DNA from 2 places in the Xylocopilactobacillus apicola genome. Region 2 is predicted to be linked to the other one. Evidence: predicted binding sites of a transcription regulator. Region 2 holds the regulator's gene; the other holds the start of a gene.
The links. Region 2 encodes HrcA, which represses chaperone genes, less so after heat shock. Its sites were predicted from a motif close to TTAGCACTCNNNNNNNNNGAGTGCTAA; they were not measured.
Positions count from the first base shown of each region.

Region 1: groES (co-chaperone GroES) is a predicted target of HrcA. The motif match lies at 2,323-2,349, and genes of this name have one in related genera.

Region 1 is NZ_AP026802.1:2,084,427-2,094,373, forward strand. Features, by position in the region: gene R8495_RS10340 (ATP-binding protein) at 1-28, opposite strand, end outside; gene groL (chaperonin GroEL) at 368-1,993, opposite strand; gene groES (co-chaperone GroES) at 2,016-2,297, opposite strand; partial or broken gene R8495_RS10355 (GNAT family N-acetyltransferase) at 2,493-2,741, shown strand; gene rpiA (ribose-5-phosphate isomerase RpiA) at 2,778-3,461, shown strand; gene R8495_RS10365 (C1 family peptidase) at 3,501-4,841, shown strand; gene R8495_RS10370 (KUP/HAK/KT family potassium transporter) at 4,947-7,040, shown strand; gene lepB (signal peptidase I) at 7,151-7,699, shown strand; gene R8495_RS10380 (hypothetical protein) at 7,733-8,008, opposite strand; gene R8495_RS10385 (hypothetical protein) at 8,017-8,529, opposite strand; gene R8495_RS10390 (pyridoxal phosphate-dependent aminotransferase) at 8,522-9,706, opposite strand.
Region 2 is NZ_AP026802.1:779,316-789,262, forward strand. Features, by position in the region: gene rbfA (30S ribosome-binding factor RbfA) at 1-203, shown strand, start outside; gene truB (tRNA pseudouridine(55) synthase TruB) at 200-1,081, shown strand; gene R8495_RS03950 (bifunctional riboflavin kinase/FAD synthetase) at 1,068-2,003, shown strand; gene hemW (radical SAM family heme chaperone HemW) at 2,000-3,169, shown strand; gene hrcA (heat-inducible transcriptional repressor HrcA) at 3,229-4,278, shown strand; gene grpE (nucleotide exchange factor GrpE) at 4,275-4,859, shown strand; gene dnaK (molecular chaperone DnaK) at 4,868-6,718, shown strand; gene dnaJ (molecular chaperone DnaJ) at 6,743-7,906, shown strand; gene lepA (translation elongation factor 4) at 8,024-9,868, shown strand; gene recJ (single-stranded-DNA-specific exonuclease RecJ) at 9,865-9,947, shown strand, end outside.

The sequences.
Region 1 (9,947 bases), 1.0 Mb from region 2:
CATCGCCAATCACTTTAGAATTAGTCATATATATATCCTTAAATCTTTTCTATATTATATTTTACTCTAAGAAACTCCGTTTTACTCTGCGAAGCTCAGTTTTACTCTGCGAACCTCTCTTTTACTCTGCGAACCTCTCTTTTACTCTGCGAACCTCTCTTTTACTCTGTGAACCTCTCTTTTACTCTGCGAACCTCTCTTTTACTCTGTGAACCTCTCTTTTACTCTGTGAAGCTCTCTTTTACTCTGCGAAGCTCAGTTTTACTCTGCGAACCTCTCTTTTACTCTGCGAAGCTCAGTTTTACTCTGCGAACCATTTAAAAACAAAAAAGCCGGAAATCTCCGACTTTTCCTTAAAACTATCTAATTACATCATACCCATTTGAGAAGGATCCATGCCACCTTGAGGAGCTGCTGCTTCTGGCTTTGGAATGTCAGCTACAGCTGCTTCAGTTGTTAACAGGGTTGCAGAGATTGATGCTGCGTTTTGCAATGCAGAGCGGCTAACTTTAGTTGGGTCAATAATACCAGCTTTAGCCATATCTTCCCACTTATCAGTTGCTGCATTGTAGCCAACGCCGGTCTTTTCGCTCTTCAACTTGTTCAAAATAACTGAACCTTCCAAACCAGCATTTGCCGCGATTTGGCGAACTGGTTCTTCCAAGGCGCGCATTACAATGTTAATTCCAGTTTGAACGTCGCCTTCTTCTTTGAGCTTAGCGATTTCAGGAATTACGTTAACCAAGGCAGTTCCACCACCTGCAACGTAGCCTTCTTCAACTGCAGCCCGAGTTGCATTTAAAGCATCTTCGATGCGATATTTCTTTTCTTTCAACTCAGTTTCAGTAGCAGCACCAACTTTGATCACTGCAACGCCACCTGCTAATTTAGCAAGTCTTTCTTGCAATTTTTCACGATCAAAATCAGAAGTAGTCTCACCAATCTGAGCTTTAATCTGATTTACGCGTTCTTCGATTGCTGAAGAACTACCAGCACCTTCAACAATTGTCGTGTTGTCTTTAGTAACTGTAACTTTATGAGCTTCGCCCAATTGATCCATCGTTACATCTTTTAATTCAAGTCCAAGGTCACTGCTGATTACAGTTCCGCCAGTCAAGATTGCAATATCTTCAAGTTGAGCTTTGCGACGGTCGCCAAAACCAGGAGCTTTAACAGCAACTACGTTAAATGTACCTCTAATTTTGTTCAAAACTAACGTTGGTAATGCTTCGCCATCTACATCATCAGCAATGATAAGTAATGCTTTGCCTGCTTTAACGATGTCTTGTAACAATGGCAAGATATCTTGAATGTTAGAAATCTTCTTGTCTGTGATCAAAATGTATGGATTATCAAGATCAGCTTCCATTTTGTCATTGTCAGTTACCATGTATTGGCTTAAGTAGCCGCGGTCAAATTGCATTCCTTCAACGACATCAACTTCCGTGTCAATCCCTTTTGATTCTTCAATCGTAATGACACCTTCGTGACCAACTTTCTCCATTGCGTCAGCGATTTCTTTGCCGACTTCTTCGCTGCTTGAAGAAACCGTTGCAACCTGAGCAATTTCATGTTTGTCAGAAACTTCATGCGAAATCTTGTGTAAACCTTCAACTGCAGCATTTGTTGCTAATTCGATTCCACGACGGATGCCAACAGGATTTGCACCTGCTGATACATTCTTCATTCCTTCACGGATGATAGCTTGTGCTAAAACTGTTGCAGTAGTCGTTCCGTCCCCTGCAATATCATTAGTCTTTGAAGCAACTTCGGCAACTAATTTAGCGCCCATGTTTTCGTATGGATTTTCTAATTCGATTTCTTTTGCGATTGTCACACCATCATTAGTAATGGTAGGAGAACCGTATGATTTTTCCAAAACGACGTTACGTCCTTTTGGTCCTAATGTTGTTTTTACTGTATCTGCTAATTTATCAACGCCTGCAAGCAATGAACGGCGTGCTTCTTCACCAAATTTAATATCTTTTGCCATCTATTATTAACCTCTATTTCTATTAGTCTTCAACCGCTAACAAGTCGCCAGCGCGGATTACCAAATATTCGTCATCATTATATTTAATCGAAGTACCTGAATACTTGTCATACCAAACAGTCTCTCCGACTTTAACATCGATTGGCATCCGATTGCCATGGTGATCGATTGCGCCAGGTCCAACTGCAATCACTTCACCAGAAGTCGGTTTCTCTTTCGCATTACCTGCTAATACGATTCCACCAACTTTTTCTTCTTCATTTCTTACCTTTACTAAAACACGATCACCTAATGGTTTAAGCAAATTTGTTTACCTCCAGTCATATTTTTTAGCACTACTTCTCTTCAAGTGCTAACTTCATGTTATATCTTAATCTTTTCTCGCCTCCTTGGCAAGTCTTTTTAACAAAATTGTTTAAATCGCGCAAAAAGCTGTAAATCAGTTGATTTTCAGGCGACATGTTTTACAATGAAGCAAGACGCAGAAAGGATATTAATGATGGATTTTCAAAGTGAGCCGGGAAGATTTTTCTTAAACGATCCCAGCGGAAAAATGTTAGCAGAAATTAAGTATATCGAAAGTGATAACGTACTAGATGTTGTTCACACTTTTGTCGATAGTTCCTTGCGCGGGCAAGGAATCGCAGGCAAGTTGCTTGAACAAGTCGTAATGAAGGCACGTGAATCTGGCGCCATGATTAAGCCGAGCTGTAGTTTTGCCAAAGCGGCTTTTGCGACCAATCCTGAGTATCAAAAATTACAGTACCGTGGAGATGAAGCACTCATCGCCCAAGAAAAAAAGAACGCTGGTAAGCGGGCGGCAGAGTTCGTCGAAGATCAGATGACCGTGGGACTCGGAACAGGCAGCACCGTATTCTACTTAGTTGAGGCTCTTGCCAAGCGAGTCAAAAATGAAACACTAAATATCACCGCTGTCGCAACGTCCAGTCGGACTGCTGAACTTGCCCAAAAGCTTGGGATTACGGTCAAATCATTAGATGAAGTTGATCATCTTGATTTAACCATCGATGGCGCAGATGAGATCGATGCTAATTTTCAAGGAATCAAAGGTGGTGGCGGCGCGCAAACGTTAGAGAAAATCGTTGCTTGTGCGAGCAGCAAAAATATTTGGATTGTCGATGAATTCAAAATGGTCTATAAGCTCGGAAATTTTGGTCTGCCGCTTGAAGTGATTCCTTTTGGCAGTAAAGAACTTTTTGCCCGCCTCAAACGAGAAGGACTTAAGCCTGCTTGGCGTCTAGACGAGAACAAAGAGCACGTATTGACGCATAATCATAATTATTTGATCGACTTGCGCTTAGGCTTAATCGAGCACCCGCATCTTCTTGCCAACTGGCTTGATCATCAAGTTGGAATCGTCGAGCACGGCTTGTTTCTCGATGTTGTTGATACTGTCGTGGTCGGAAAATCAGAAAAAACTGAAGTTATTCCTGCAATTCGTCGCTAAATGGAATACAATAGGTAAAAAAGAAAAAAGAGGTAATCTATGAGTTTTGAAATTTCCAGTCAATTAACTGATTCTTTTGCTTATCAAGTTAAAAATGAACCCCAAAGCAAAAATCTAATGCAAGCCGTTGGTAACAACGGGATCTATCAAGTTGCCGAAAATCCGGATTCAATTCGAGCGATGCGGCCAACTTTTTCAATCGATCTTGAAACCGGTGAAGTCGCTAACCAGCGCCAATCAGGTCGCTGCTGGATGTTTGCCGCACTAAATACAATGCGCCACGACATGCAAAATCGCTACAACCTCGACAAGTTCGAATTATCCCAAAACTACACTTTCTTCTGGGACAAATTCGAAAAGAGTAACTACTTCTATGAAAATGTTATTAACACGGCTAATGAAGATAGCGGCTCACGTCGTTTTGATTTCCTGATGACCACTCCACAGCAAGATGGTGGTCAATGGGACATGTTGTGTGCAATCATTGAGAAATACGGAATTGTACCAGCTGAAATCATGCCAGATAACGCTAATGCAACTAATTCAAGAAGTTTAAATCAGACTTTGAACACTAAATTGCGCCACGACGCAGTAGTTTTGCGTAACGCTATTCATAGTGGCAAAACGGCTGCCGAAGTTGAATCAATGCGCCAATTGATGTTACAAGATATTTATCGCCTTTTGGTGTTTGCTTTAGGTCCCGTCCCAAGCGAATTTGATTGGGAATACCTGGATAAGGACAAGAAATATCATCGGGAAGCTGGACTTACTCCTAAGACTTTCTATGATAAATTTATCGGATGGAATCTTTCTGACTACATTTCGATTATCAACGCGCCAACCGAAGACAAGCCTTACAATCAGCTTTACACCGTCGATCTTCTTGGTAACATTGTCGGCGGCCGCGAAGTAAGACATTTGAATCTGGAAATGGATCGCGTGAAAGAATTAGTTATCGCTCAATTAAAAGACGGCGAAGGAGTTTGGTTCGGTAGTGATGTCGGTAAATCTTCTGATCGCCAAAAAGGAATCATGGATCCAGATCTTTACACTCTCGACACTCTTTTCTCAACGGATTTCTCAATGAGCAAAGCTGAACGCTTAGACTACGACGAATCACTGATGACTCACGCAATGGTCATCACCGGAGTTGATCTCGTCGATGACAAGCCAACCAAATGGAAAGTTGAAAATTCATGGGGTGATAAGCCTGGTGCCAAAGGGTATTTCGTCATGAGTGATGAATGGATGAGTGAATTTGTTTATCAAGCTGTCATCAACAAGAAGTACCTGACAAGCGATGAACAGTACGTTTATGATAGTCAATATAGTAATCCGACGATCTTAAAACCGTGGGATCCAATGGGGGCTCTCGCTTAATTTTTGTCGTAAATTAACCGCAGCGCCCAATCGCACGAGTGCGTGCGGTTTTTTTGCTTAGAGGCCAAGTTATTTTACAAAGAATTTAAAAACCGAGAAAAAAGTATGAAAGATATTTACAATAAGAAACCTGATGCTCATAAATCATTAACCAAAGTTAGTGTTGGGACAATTCTAATTACCCTTGGTGTGGTCTACGGTGATATTGGAACTTCGCCGCTCTATGTTATGAAGGCAATCTTGGCTGACAACGGGGGAATTGGCAAAGTTAGTCCTGATTACGTTATTGGCGCGCTGTCGCTCGTTTTCTGGACTGTGATGATTATGACTACGCTCAAATACGTCTTAATTGCTTTAAAAGCCGATAACAAAGGGGAAGGCGGGATCTTTTCCCTTTATACACTTGTCAGAAAACGCCATCGCTGGTTAATCATTATTGCGATGATTGGGGGCGCCTCTTTACTGGCTGATGGGATGTTGACGCCAGCGGTGACCGTAACTACAGCCGTCGAAGGGCTTAAAGGCGTCAAAATGTTTGGCAACACGCTCGTTACCGATCAAAGAGAAGTCATTATCATGACCGTGATCATCCTGTCAATTTTATTTTTCATTCAAAAATTTGGTACCAATAGCATTGGACGCTTGTTCGGACCAGTGATGGCAGTCTGGTTCACCTTCCTCGGCGCGGCGGGACTATTTTATGTGATGCAGGATTGGACGATCTTAAGAGCGCTCAATCCGATTTACGCAATCAAAATTCTGTTCTCGCCTGAAAATCATTCCGGCATTTTCATTCTGGGAAGCGTCTTTCTTGCCACGACAGGAGCCGAAGCCCTTTATTCTGACATGGGGCACGTCGGCGCCAAAAATATCTACGCCAGCTGGCCATACGTTTGCATCTGCTTAGTCCTGAACTATCTTGGTCAGGGAGTTTGGATTTTAAATAATCGGTCTAACACCGCTCTTGCAGCTGCCAGCGAAATGAATCCATTTTATAGCATGCTTCCTAAAAACATCTTGATCTTTGGGATTATTATCTCGACTTTGGCCGCCATCATTGCCTCACAGGCGCTGATTTCAGGTTCTTATACCTTGGTCTCAGAAGCAATTAAGCTCAAAATTCTGCCACGACTGAAAATTATTTACCCAACTAACATTAAAGGCCAGCTCTACATTCCTTCAGTCAACAATTTGATGTGGGTAATTTGTGTGCTGATTGTCTTCTATTTCAGAACTTCCAGTCACATGGAAGCCGCTTACGGGCTAGCCATTACTCTTACGATGTTGATGACGACGCTTTTGTTATACCAATTTATGCGCTTAAAGAAATTAAAACCAATTTTTGCGGCGGCAATCGTGCTTTTCTTCGGATCGATTGAAACAATTTTCTTCCTATCAAGTTTGGTTAAATTCACTCACGGTGGTTACGTCACGGCCATTATTGCCCTATCGATTCTAGCAGTGATGTCGATCTGGTCCTATGGTGGCACAATCAAAGCGGCCGATTCATACCAAGCCGATGCAGTTTCAATCCTTTCATTCAAAGATCAATTGCACACCCTCAGCAATGATGATTCACTACCAGTTTTTGCTACTAATTTGATTTGCCTCTGCAAGAGTCACGCGCCAACAAAAATCAAGCGCGACATTATGTACTCGATTCTGGATAAACGGCCTAAGCGGGCTAAAGTTTACTGGTTTGTGACCGTTAATGTCACCGACGAGCCTTACACTCAAAAATATACCGTTGAAACTTATGACACAGATTATCTTGTGAATATCCAGCTGTACCTCGGATTTCGCGTTGATCAGAAAATCAACGTTTTCATGCGCCAAGTCGTCAATGACCTCATGCAAGATGGAACAATTCCGCGTCAACCACAGAAGTACACTATTATTCCTGACCGTCAAGTCGGCGATTTCTCATTCTTAATTATTAAAGATGAACTTTCACCGGAAACCGAACTGCCGCCGTTTGAGAAATTTATCGTGCGGGCACGGCTTTCGATTGAAAAAATTACCATCGCACCAGATCGCTGGTACGGCCTGGAGTACGCAGATACCTCAATTGAACATGTTCCATTAATGCTTCATTCGGTCAAAAAACGCTATTCAATCTACAATCACTTAAAACGCGTCCCCGTTGAAGAAACCCAAGACATGAATGTTGATTCAGAAATTGATGATTCGCTCGAGTAAAAGCACCACTTTGCTGTGATGCTTTTTTTGCGAAAAAAAGCCTTTCTATTTTCGAAGTTCAATTTATAATTAAAGGAAATCTATTGTAAACTTCTTAGATGGAGTATTCTGTGAAAAAGAAAACATTTCTCAAAAAATTTTTTGAATACGGACTGTTGATTAGCGTCTTGCTACTCATCTCCAACCTATTGATGGCTTTCATCTTCTCCAGCGAAACGATCGATGGCCAGTCGATGGAACCTAATTTTACCGACGGAGATATGGTTTTGAGCCTTCGGATTTCACCGATCAAGCGCGGAGATGTTATTATCTTTAAAGCGCCAAAGGACCCGGATAAATACTACGTCAAAAGAGTGATTGGTCTTCCTGGCGATCGGGTCGAAGCCAAGCAAGATCGGCTTTATATCAATGGCGAAATCCAAAAGGAAAAGTATCTTAACGATTTCCAATCCGAGAAACATGCAACTGATCTAACGAAGGATTTCACCTTACAAAAGCTACAGCATGTCAACGAAGTGCCAGCGGGGGAGTATTTCGTCCTTGGCGATAATCGAACCATTTCTGAAGATTCACGCTCCTACGGCTTTATCAAACGCTCTAGCATCATTGGCAAGGTGTTCACTCGCTTCTGGCCAATCGGCCGTTTCAAACTTTTTTAGCAACAAAAAATAGCTATCAACGTAGCTATTTTTTTATTTATCTTCAGTTTCAGGATTTTTCTTGGTCGATTTCTTAGCTTTCAATTCTTTGCCATTAGCGTCAATCGCTGTACACAGTGACTGGCGTACTATAACAAAACTATTAGGCAAATTCAGCGTCGTGATGGGACTTGGCTCGCCATTATCATCAACTACAACAAGTGCTGAATTCTCATAAAGCTTTATCACTTCACCTTCAAAAGGAATACTAACGCCCTCTCCCTTACTAACCTTAACTCGATCACCAATTTCAATACTCTTCTTTGCCATCACATTCCTCAATCTTCAAAAATTTCTTCTTCAATCCCTTGATAAATAAAATACCGATGTTCCTTGACTTGTGCCAAATCAGCGGATATTTCAATCTCTTCAATAAAATACGGTTTATCGCTGTGCCCCAACATCTTGGGGAGCACAACTTGTTCTTTATCTGCTGCATTGTAAACTAACTGCAGACTAAATTCAACCGGCAAAATCTGCCACCCTAGATTCGCTTCTTTTGCCTCCACCCCGCTGCCAGCAGGCAGCTCTAGGCTTAGCCACTTATCTGGCCGCACTTTAGGACACTGCGTTAAATCCAGGCCAATCCACTGAATGAATTTCTCAGAGCCAAATTGGATCACTCCCAAAGCGGTAATCGGCAACTTTTGGGCCGTCAGTTTGTTTGCTGTCTCAATAAAATCTGGGCTTTGGAAAAATTCCGTCCAAGCATTCTGAAAACTTCCATTCTCAGCCATCTCAGCTGGAAAATGCGGCAGTCCGCCAAAAATTCTTACATTTTTACTAATCATTTGTTAAATACTCTTTAATTCTGGCAAAAGCTGCCTGTAAAATTTTTTCATCCTTTGCATAACTCAAACGTACGTAGCCTGGCAAGTCAAAACCCTCTCCTGCCGCTAGCGCAACATGTTTCTTATCTAATAAATCGAGCACTAATTCATTAGTACACGTTAATTTTTTGCGAGCAAGAATTGCGGGATCTACTCGCAAAAAACAATAAAATGCTCCCTGTGGTTTCTCAGCCATTGTTAATCCAGGAATATCTTCAAGCGCGTTCAAGGAATAATTGAGTCTTGATTCAAAGATCTCGCGCATTCCTTTTGCTGCCGTATTATCGCTATTAATGGCCGCAAGAGCTGCATACTGTGAAACCGCAGCCGGATTTGATGTCATATGATCGAGCACTTCTCCCATTTTGACAATGATCTGTTCATCAGCAATCGCCCATCCAATGCGCCAGCCGGTCATCGAATAAGTTTTCGAGACGCCATCGACTACGATCAATTGACTATCCTTAACCCCCGAAAGCTCCAAAACACTGGTAAATTTAGCACCATTGTAAACCAGATTACCATAAATTTCGTCAACAATTAAAAAGACATCGTTTACCGCCGCCCAGTCGATCAACTCCTGTAACTCATCTTTGGTATAAAGGGCACCAGTCGGATTCGTCGGGTTATTGATAATCACTGCTTTTGGCATAAAATCAAGTTCCAAAAGCTCAGCAGTTGTCAGTTTCATAGCTGGATTTTGCGGATAAACGGCAAAAACATTACCCTGACAAAGCAATACTTGCTGAGAGTAGCTGACCCAATAAGGCGCAGGAATCACTACTTTCTCACCATCTGAAATCAAAATCTGCATCAAAGCATAAAGCACAAGTTTAGCACCTGTGGCGACCCCAACGTTTTTTCTGCTGAGCGGATCGATAGTTTGATGATTATTAGCAATCGCTCGACGCAGCTCGTCAAGGCCAAGTGTTGGGGTGTAGAAACTTGTCAGGCCTGCATCAATTGCCTGTTTAGCGGCTTTAGTAATGAACCCGGGAGTCGCAAAATCTGGCTCGCCCACTGACAAATCGATAACGTCAGCTCCTTGCTGAGCTAACTCCTTAGCACGGCGCCCCATTTGTAAAGTGGCAGAGGGACCCACGCCTGCCATTCTTTTTGCAAAACGATAATTTTTCATTTCTCCCCACATCTTTTTTAATCAATTATACAACATTATTCGTTTGCCTTCAGGGCATTTTACAGCACCGAGCTGCTATGTTTGACCCCGACAAAGAGCATCGTCGCAAGCATCATAAGAAATAACAGCACCAGAAGGTCTGCCAAACTTCCCGCCCGACCGTTTATAATAAGTTTGATTTTTCATCTTCATCTCAGTTATGATAAACTCATGAATAAAAAAATAAAATTTTGATGTTTTT
Region 2 (9,947 bases):
TGGGACATTTAGCGAGTACGGCGAATAAAACTCAAAAAGGGTTGGTTCAGGCAAAAAAGAGAATTAGATATTTGCTGGGAAAAAAATTATCTATTCGACAAATCCCGGAAATTGAGTTTGTGCACGATGGTTCTTTTGATTATGCTGATAAAATTAATCAGATAATTAATCGAATTGAAGGCGAAAGTGAAGATAATTTATGATTAATGGGGTAATTCCGGTTTATAAAGAAGCAGGAAATTCAAGTTTTTTCTATGTTAATCAGGTAAAAAAAATCTTTAATCAAAAAAAGGTTGGTCACACAGGAACCCTTGATCCAATGGTTACAGGTGTTTTACCAATTTGTTTGGGAGCAGCGACTAAATTAGTCCCTTTTTTGATGGAAAAAAAGAAATCTTACGCTTGTACTATTTTACTGGGTCTTGCTACTGAGACAGAGGATCTAGAAGGGAACATCGTTGCTAAAAAGGCAGTTGATGAAGCTATTTCCCAAGGAGAACTTGATCGAGTTTTGTCATCATTTAAAGGGAAGAACTATCAAGTTCCTCCCTTTTTCTCTGCAGTGCGTTACCATGGGAAACATTTATATGAGTACGCGCGAGAAAATATTTTTATCCAAAAACCTCCTCGTGAGCTAGAAATTACACAAATTAATCGTACATCTGACATTAAATTTAATGATGATCGGACTTGTGAATTTAGTTTTGAAGTAGTTTGTTCTAAGGGAACTTATATTCGAACCCTTTGTACTCAAATCGGATCAGAGCTCGGATATCCGGCTGTAATGAAAAAACTGGTTCGAATTTCTAGTGGAGGATTTAAATTGGATGAGGCAGTGCCTATTAACCAAATTAAAGAAAAAGTTTATTCAATAGAAGATGTTTTAAAAGAATTTCCAACAGTACAATTAAGTGAAAAGCAATTTAAATTGGTGTCTAACGGAGTCAGGTTATCATTGAAGCTAGACGACGAATTTGTCGCCCTAAAGTTTCATGAAAGAATAGTTGCTATTTATAAAAAACAAAACGGTGAGTTTTGCGCCTCAACAATGTTTTTGGACAATATCAATGGAAATAATTAAAATCAAAGATCAAGATCAAATAAAATCATTGAGTTTAGATCCGAATGTAATGACTTCTGGTTTTTTTGACGGAGTTCATTTAGGTCATCAAAAATTAATTAAACGGTCACGCGAGTTGGCTGACAATTTAGGTTTGCCTTTAGTTGTTCTAACTTTTTGGCCGTATCCAAAACAGTTTTATGTAAAAGTTGATCAACCATATCCAATTTTAACTTCACAGGAAGATAAGTATGCTATTTTCTCAGATTTGGGAGTGGATTTGGTTTTAGAAGTTGTTTTTAATTCCCAGATTCAAAAGATGTCACCGCAAGTTTTTGTGGATAAATATCTTAAGTCAGCAGCAGTTAAAGTTTTTATTGCAGGAGCGGATTTTTCTTACGGAAAACATGATGTGGCAAACATGGATCTTTTGCCACAATATGCTCAAAATGACTTCGGCGTTAAAAAAGTTTCTTTCATAGAATATGAAGGAGAGAAAGTTTCTTCTTCTCGGATCAGAAATGAAATTAAAAAAAATAATTTTGAAATGGTGAAACATCTTTTGGGACGCCCTTATACTGTTAAGGGTAAGATTGTAACAGGAGCTCAAGTCGGACGGACAATTGGTTTTCCAACTGCAAATCTTGACAATTCAGCCAATTACTTGATTCCAAGCGACGGAGTTTACTTTACAAGAGTTGAAATTGACAGAAATTATTATTGGGGAATTACTTCCGTGGGTGATAAGCCAACTTTCGATGGAAATAAACGATTTATTGAGACTTATATTTTGGACTTTAACCAGGATATTTATGGCAAAAAAATGTCTCTAGAATGGCTTGAGTTTGAACGACCGCAAATAAAGTTTGAATCTGAAGAGCAATTAATCAGGGCAATTGAGCAAGATGAAATGAAGATGAGGAGATACGTTCAAACAAGATGACGGGTATTTATATTCATATTCCATTTTGTGATCATATTTGTTTTTACTGCGATTTTCCCAAGGTATTAAAACAGGGACAGCCAGTGGACGCTTATTTAAGGATGCTTTTAAAAGAGATTAAAAAAGGTCTTGCGCTCAGGCCCACTTATCTACCTGAAACGTTATATATCGGTGGTGGTACGCCAAGTGCAATTTCAAGCAGCCAACTGGCTTTTCTTTTAGGCGGAATCAGGGAACTAGTGGACCTTAATCGACTAAAAGAATTTTCAATGGAGACAAATCCTAATGATCTAAATGATTTGGAAAAATTAAAAATTATGTTTGATCATGGAGTGAAAAGGATTAGCATTGGAGCGCAAAGTTTTAATGATGAAACGTTGAAACGAATTGGGCGCACTCACGATCGTAATTCAATTATTAAAGCAGTTGAAAATGCCCAGCAAGTGGGCTTTAAAGATATAAGTTTAGACTTGATGTTTCGGCTACCAGGACAGACATTCGAAGAGTTTAAAGAAAACTTGAGACAAGCACTCGATCTGGGAGTTAATCATCTTTCGATCTATTCATTGATTTTAGAGCAGCACACAGTTTTTCATAATCTTTTACTTGAACATCGACTTAAGTTACCCGATTATGAGCAAGATCGAAAAATGTATGAATATGCAATGGAGCAGTTACAAAAAAACGGGTGGCATCAATATGAAATAAGTAATTTTGCTAAGGATGGTACTGAGTCGCTTCATAATAAATTATATTGGCAAAATGAAAATTATTTTGGTTTTGGTGCAGGCGCACATGGGTACTTAAGCGGAGCTCGAATTCAAAATAAACAGGTTATTGGATCTTATATTAATGATTTAGAGATTAATGAAATGCCTATTTTAAAAACTCGTCAATTGACGAAGCAAGAGCAAATTGAAGAAGAGATGTTTTTAGGCTTAAGATTAAATCAAGGCGTTGATTTAGTGAAGTCATCTCTTAAATTCAACGTTGATTTATCCAACATCTATCGTGATCCGATTGACGAATTATTGGCCAAAGGATTAATTGAACAAAATGAAAGTAAAATTCGACTTAGTTCTGAGGGCCGATATTTTGCAAATGATGTTTTTTCAGCGTTTTTATTGGACAAATCAGCTAGAGATAACTTGACATTGGAAGAGTGAGAGAGTAGTATATAGTCGTTAGCACTTGAAAAGTGAGAGTGCTAAAAAGAGGTGATTTAATGTTAAGTAAAAGGCAAAGAATCATTCTTAAAGAGATTATTGTCAATTATGCAGTGAGTGGTCATGCGGTTGGTTCTAAATATCTTCAAAGTGCCTCAGGGTTAGACGTATCATCTGCAACAATTAGAAATGAAATGGCAGAACTTGAAGGTCTGGGTTTAATTGAGAAGACGCATCTTTCTTCTGGTCGAATTCCGTCACTAGATGGTTTTCATTACTATTTTGAAAATATTTTAAGACCAGTTGACGTTTCAAAAGAATTGCGTGCAAAGATTAAAGCGTTTATGCAGCAGGCAGAAAGTAAACAAATTGATGATATGATCAAAGAGTCGACAGAATTGTTATCGAAAATGACCGATTATATGTCAGTTTCTTTTAGTCCTGAAGCATCCTCTTCTAAAATTGAAGATTTTCAGATTATGGTTCTTCAAAATCAGAAGGTGATCTTGCTTGCAACTGATAATTTTGGCCGAATTGCTGAACAAATTGTTTTCCTGGATGCTAAAATTTTAGGACTATTTACAGCCATAGCCAAAAGATTGGAAGCGAACTTAGTTGGCAAGACAATCAAAGAGGCAAAGGATTGTTTACTTGAATTTGAAACTGAGGATGAAGATCAATCTATTATTGAATTGTTGAAGGTGTATGTTGATCGAATCCTTGATGATTTGGCAAGAGATCACTATTATATTGAGGGTGAGTATAATTTGCTAAATTACGTTCACGATGAATCACCGGATACGATTAAACAGATCATTACTTTTGTTAATTCGAACAGTGATGACTTTATGAAATTAATAAAAAAGATTGGGTTATCCAGCGGCAGTAACACAAGAATACAATTTGTTCCACATTTAATGAATGCGGATTTTGATGATTTTATTCTAATTAGTGCACCCTTTGATACAAAGTACTTACAAAGTGGTATGTTAGCGGTTCTTGGACCGCAGATGATGCCTTACAGTAAAATGTTAGCAATTGTTGATACTTTTCGAGATGAATTACAGGAACGCATCAACAGTATTGAAGATATGGATAAAGAGGTGTGAAGACAACAGTGAATGATGCTGATGATTTAAAAAATAAGAATCCAGATTCAGAAGAGTTAAAAGAATCTGGTGATCAACAGACAACTCAAAAAGAATCCGAACATCATAATGTTCAGGTTAAAGAGTTAGAGCAAGAAATTGCAACACTTAAAGAAAAAAATGATCAACTGCAGGATCAATTTCTACGTTCACGAGCGGAAATTGCTAATATGAACAATCATTTTAAGAACGAACGAGCTCAGCTTTTGATGTACGGCGGACAAAACTTGGCTAAAGATATTTTGCCAGGAATTGATAATTTAAAGAGAGCACTAGCTACTAAAACTGATGGAAAATCTTCTGAGCAATTAAAAAAAGGAATTGAGATGGTTTTTAATCAGTTGAGTGAAGCTTTAAAAAGTAACGAAATTATTGAAATTGCAGAAACTGGAGTGGAGTTTGATCCAACAATCCACCAAGCGGTTTCTGTAGTTGAAGCAACAGACGATGAAAAACAAAATATGGTCAAAGAAATTTTACAGTCTGGTTATAAGTTAAAGGATCGAGTAATTAGACCAGCAATGGTCGTTGTAACTAAATAAAAAGGGGTATTATTATGGCAAAAATAATTGGAATTGACTTAGGTACTACTAATTCAGCAGTTGCGGTTCTAGAAGGAGACGAACCAAAAATCATTACTAACCCAGAAGGTAATCGGACAACTCCTTCAGTTGTAGCATTTAAGGATGGTGAAATCCAAGTTGGTGAAGTGGCTAAACGCCAAGAACTGACAAATCCTAACACGGTTATCTCAGTTAAAAGGCATATGGGTGAACCTGGATATAAGGTTAATGTCGATGGCAAGGAATATACTCCGCAAGAAATTTCAGCAATGGTCTTACAATACATTAAGAAATTTTCTGAAGATTACTTAGGTGAAACTGTTACTCAAGCAGTTATCACAGTTCCTGCTTACTTTAATGATGCTCAAAGACAAGCAACAAAGGATGCTGGTAAAATTGCAGGCCTTGATGTTGCTCGAATTATTAATGAACCAACAGCATCTGCTTTAGCATATGGTCTTGATAAAGGTAAAAATGATGAAAAAGTCATGGTTTACGATTTGGGTGGTGGAACTTTTGATGTTTCAATTCTTGAGTTAGGCGATGGTGTTTTCCAAGTTCTTTCAACTAATGGTGATACAAATCTTGGTGGTGATGATTTCGATCAACGAATCATGGACTGGATGGTTGAAGAATTTAAGAAATCAAACGGGATTGATCTTTCAAAAGATAAGATGGCAATGCAACGTTTGAAAGATGCTGCTGAAAAATCTAAGATGGAGCTTTCAAGTACAACTACAAGTTCAATCTCTCTACCGTTTATTTCAGCTAACGATAGTGGTCCCATTCATTTGGAAATGACTTTAACGAGAGCCAAATTCAATGATTTAACTAAAGATTTGGTTGAAAAGACGATGATCCCAATGGAAAATGCGTTGAAAGATGCTGATTTAACTAAAGGTGACATCGATAAAGTCATTCTTAATGGTGGTTCAACTAGAATTCCAGCGGTTCAAGATGCGGTTAAAGAGTGGACTGGCAAGGAACCAGATCACTCAATTAACCCAGATGAAGCAGTTGCATTAGGTGCTGCAATTCAAGGTGGGGTTATCTCAGGAGACGTTAAAGATGTTGTTTTACTTGACGTTACTCCATTGTCACTTGGAATTGAAACAATGGGAGGAGTATTTACTAAATTAATTCCACGGAATACGACGATTCCAACAAGTAAATCTCAAGTTTTCTCAACAGCTGCTGATAATCAGTCCGGAGTTGATATTCACGTTCTTCAGGGTGAAAGACCAATGGCTGCAGATAATAAAACCCTTGGAAACTTCCAATTAACGGATATTCCGCCAGCTCCAAGAGGAGTTCCTCAAATTGAAGTTAAGTTTGATATCGACAAAAACGGTATCGTAAACGTTTCTGCTAAAGATCTTGGCACTAATAAAGAACAAAAAATTACGATTAAGTCTTCTAGTGGTTTATCAGATGATGATATTGATCGGATGGTTAAAGAAGCACAGGAAAACGAAGAAACAGATAAGAAGCGTAAAGAAGAGGCAGATTTACGAAATGAAGTTGATCAGCTAATTTCGACTTCTGATAAGACTTTTGAAGAACTCAAAGGTAAAGTTAGCGACAGTGATTTAGATGAAGCTAAGAAACTCAAAGAAGAGTTAGACAAAGCTCAAAAAGATAATAATCTTGAAGAAATGAAAGCAAAGAAAGACGCTTTATCTGAAGTTATGCAAAAGATGACTGTTGAAATGTATCAAAAAGCTCAACAGGCTCAACAAGCTCAAGGACAAGCTGGTGATGATTCGGCAAATACTTCTGATTCGTCCAACAATGGTGATGATAAGACTGTTGATGCTGATTTCGAAGAGAAAAAATAATAAATGAATTGAGGCGTGAATTTAATGGCCCAAAAAGATTACTATGAAATTCTGGGCGTTAGCAAAGACGCTTCAGAGGCGGAAATAAAAAAAGCTTACCGGGAGTTAACCAAGAAATTTCATCCAGATATTAACCATGAACCCGGTGCTGAAGAAAAATTTAAAGATATTAACGAAGCTTACGAGGTTTTATCGGATCCTAGTAAAAAGGCTCAGTATGATCAGTTTGGCTCAGCTGATCCAAACGGAGCTGGCGGTTTTGGACAAGGATTTAGTGGCTTTGGTGGCGGAACTCAATATACTACAAGTGGCGACTTTGGTGATTTCGAAGATATTTTGAATTCGTTTTTTGGCGGCGGTGGTAGTAATTCAACTGGCCGCAGCTCAGGTCCTCGTAAACAAAAAGGTAGCGATCTAGAATATCGGGTTAATCTTAAATTTGAAGATGCGATTTTCGGTAAAGAGGAAGATATTACGTATGAACGGATGGATCGTTGCCAGACTTGTCACGGTAATGGAGCAAAGCCAGGAACTAAGCCGGAAGAATGTTCTAATTGTCATGGTAGTGGTTATGTGGTTCAACAAGTTCAAAGCCTTTTTGGAGTCCAACAGACTCGGCGAGTTTGTCCGGTATGTCATGGAGCTGGTCATATCATTAAAGATAAATGCTCAACTTGTAGTGGCCGCGGGGTAACTCGTCAATCTAACACGATATCTGTTAAAATTCCAAAAGGAATTGATAACGGCCAGCAACTAGTTAAGGAAGGTGCTGGCAATGCAGGAGCATTGAATGGCGAATACGGCGATTTATATGTTGATATCCATATCGCACCTTCTAAAAAATATCAGCGTAAAAATTATGACCTTTATAGTGAAGAAACCATTAATTACGCGCAAGCTGTTTTAGGTGATAAAATCACGGTGGATACTGTTTACGGTCCAGGTGAAATGACAATTCCTGCCGGAACACAGCCTAACACAGTAATGAAAATTAAAGGTAAAGGCGTTCCCCATTTAAATTCTAATGGTGTTGGAAATCAATTTGTGACGGTTAAAATTCAAATTCCTCGTAAGCTAAATGAAAAACAAAAGAAGGCTTTATTGAATTATGTTCAAGTGATGGGTGAAGATAAACCTAACGATGATAATTCGTTCTTTAGCCGGATGCGAGAGCGCTTTGATCTATAAATGAATAAAAATAGCAGTTGAGGTAGTTTTGAAAAAACTGCTTTTTTTATTTTCAATTTTAGCATTTGACTATTCAATAATGTTATTATAGTTGTATTTGGAATGAAAGGAACTTCAATGTCTGATTTATCTAATGCCCAACTGGAAACACGCTTAAAACATATTCGAAATTTTTCTATTATTGCTCATATTGACCATGGCAAGTCGACAATTGCTGATCGAATCCTTGAGTTGACCAATACCGTGTCGAAGCGAGAAATGCAGAACCAGATCCTTGATGATATGGATATAGAGCGGGAACGGGGAATTACAATTAAGCTTAATGCGATTGAACTCGAGTATAAAGCCAAAGATGGCGAAACTTACGTTTTTCATCTAATTGATACTCCTGGTCATGTCGACTTTTCGTATGAAGTTTCAAGAAGTTTAGCAGCTTGTGAGGGAGCACTGTTAATTGTTGATGCATCACAAGGGGTTCAAGCTCAGACGGTTTCTAATGTCTATCTTGCGTTGGAAAACGATCTTGATATTTTACCGGTTATTAATAAAATCGATTTGCCTTCTGCTGATGTTGAGGCAACGAAGCAGGAAATCGAAGATATAGTTGGAATTCCAGCAGATGATTCGGTACTAGTTAGTGCTAAAACGGCGGTCGGAATTCCCGATCTTTTAGAACGCATTGTTACCGATATTAAACCACCAGAGAATTTAATTGACCAACCTGTTCAAGCGCTGATCTTTGATTCATACTATGACTCTTATAAAGGCGTAGTTTTACTTGTACGGGTCAAAAGTGGAATTCTAAAGGTCGGTGATCAAATTACTTTAATGAATTCCAAGAAGCAATACGAAATTTTAGAACTTGGAGTACACCGACCAGCTGAAGTTAAACGTAGCGAATTAATGACCGGTGACGTCGGCTTTATCGTTGCAGGAATTCGGGATATTTCTGAAATTAGAGTTGGTGATACGATTACTTTAACGGATAATCCTGCCAAATCTTCTTTAGAAGGTTATCGGGAAAGTAATCCGATGGTTTACGCTGGGATTTATCCGATTGATAATGCTAAATTTCCTAATTTACGTGAGAGTTTGGAAAAACTCAAACTTAATGATGCAGCTTTAACCTTTGAACCAGAAACTTCTCAGGCGCTTGGGTTTGGATTTCGTTGTGGCTTTTTGGGCCTGTTACACATGAATGTTGTTCAAGAACGCTTGGAGCGAGAATTTGATCTTGATATTATCATGACCGCACCGTCCGTTCACTACCAAGTATTTTTGGCGGACGGAGAAGAACTACAAGTGGATAATCCTTCTCAGATTGAGGATCTCAGCAAGGTAAAAACTTTTAAGGAACCTTTTGTTGATGCAACAATTATGGTGCCTAGTGAATTTATTGGGTCAGTGATGGAGATCACACAAAATAAACGCGGTGAATATCAAACGATGGAATATTTAGACAATAATCGGGTCGAACTAAAGTATCAGATGCCACTTTCTGAAATCATTTATAACTATTTTGACGAATTAAAAAGCCGGACCAAAGGATACGCATCGCTAGATTACGAAATTTCTGGTTACCGGGAATCTGATCTTGTTAAAATGGATGTTCTTTTAAATGGTGAACCAGTCGACGCGCTTAGCAGTATTGTCCATCGAGATGTCGTCAGTGTGCGCGGTAAAGAAATTGTGGAAAAATTGAAAACGGTAATTCCTCGGCAACAATTTGAAATTCCGATTCAAGCAGCAATTGGCAGTAAAATTGTCGCACGTTCAACGGTGAAATCTTATCGTAAAAATGTTTTGGCTAAGTGCTATGGCGGAGATATCACCCGTAAAAGAAAGCTATTAGAGAAGCAAAAGGCAGGCAAAAAAAGAATGAAAGCAATCGGAAGCGTGGAAGTTCCTCAAGAAGCCTTTATGACAATTTTTGGGATGAATCAAGAAGATAACAGCAAATGAAAGATAAATGGATAATAAGACCGCCAGCGGATGGCGCAGCCGTTAAAAAGCTTCAAGAAGATCTGAAGTCTACACCTCT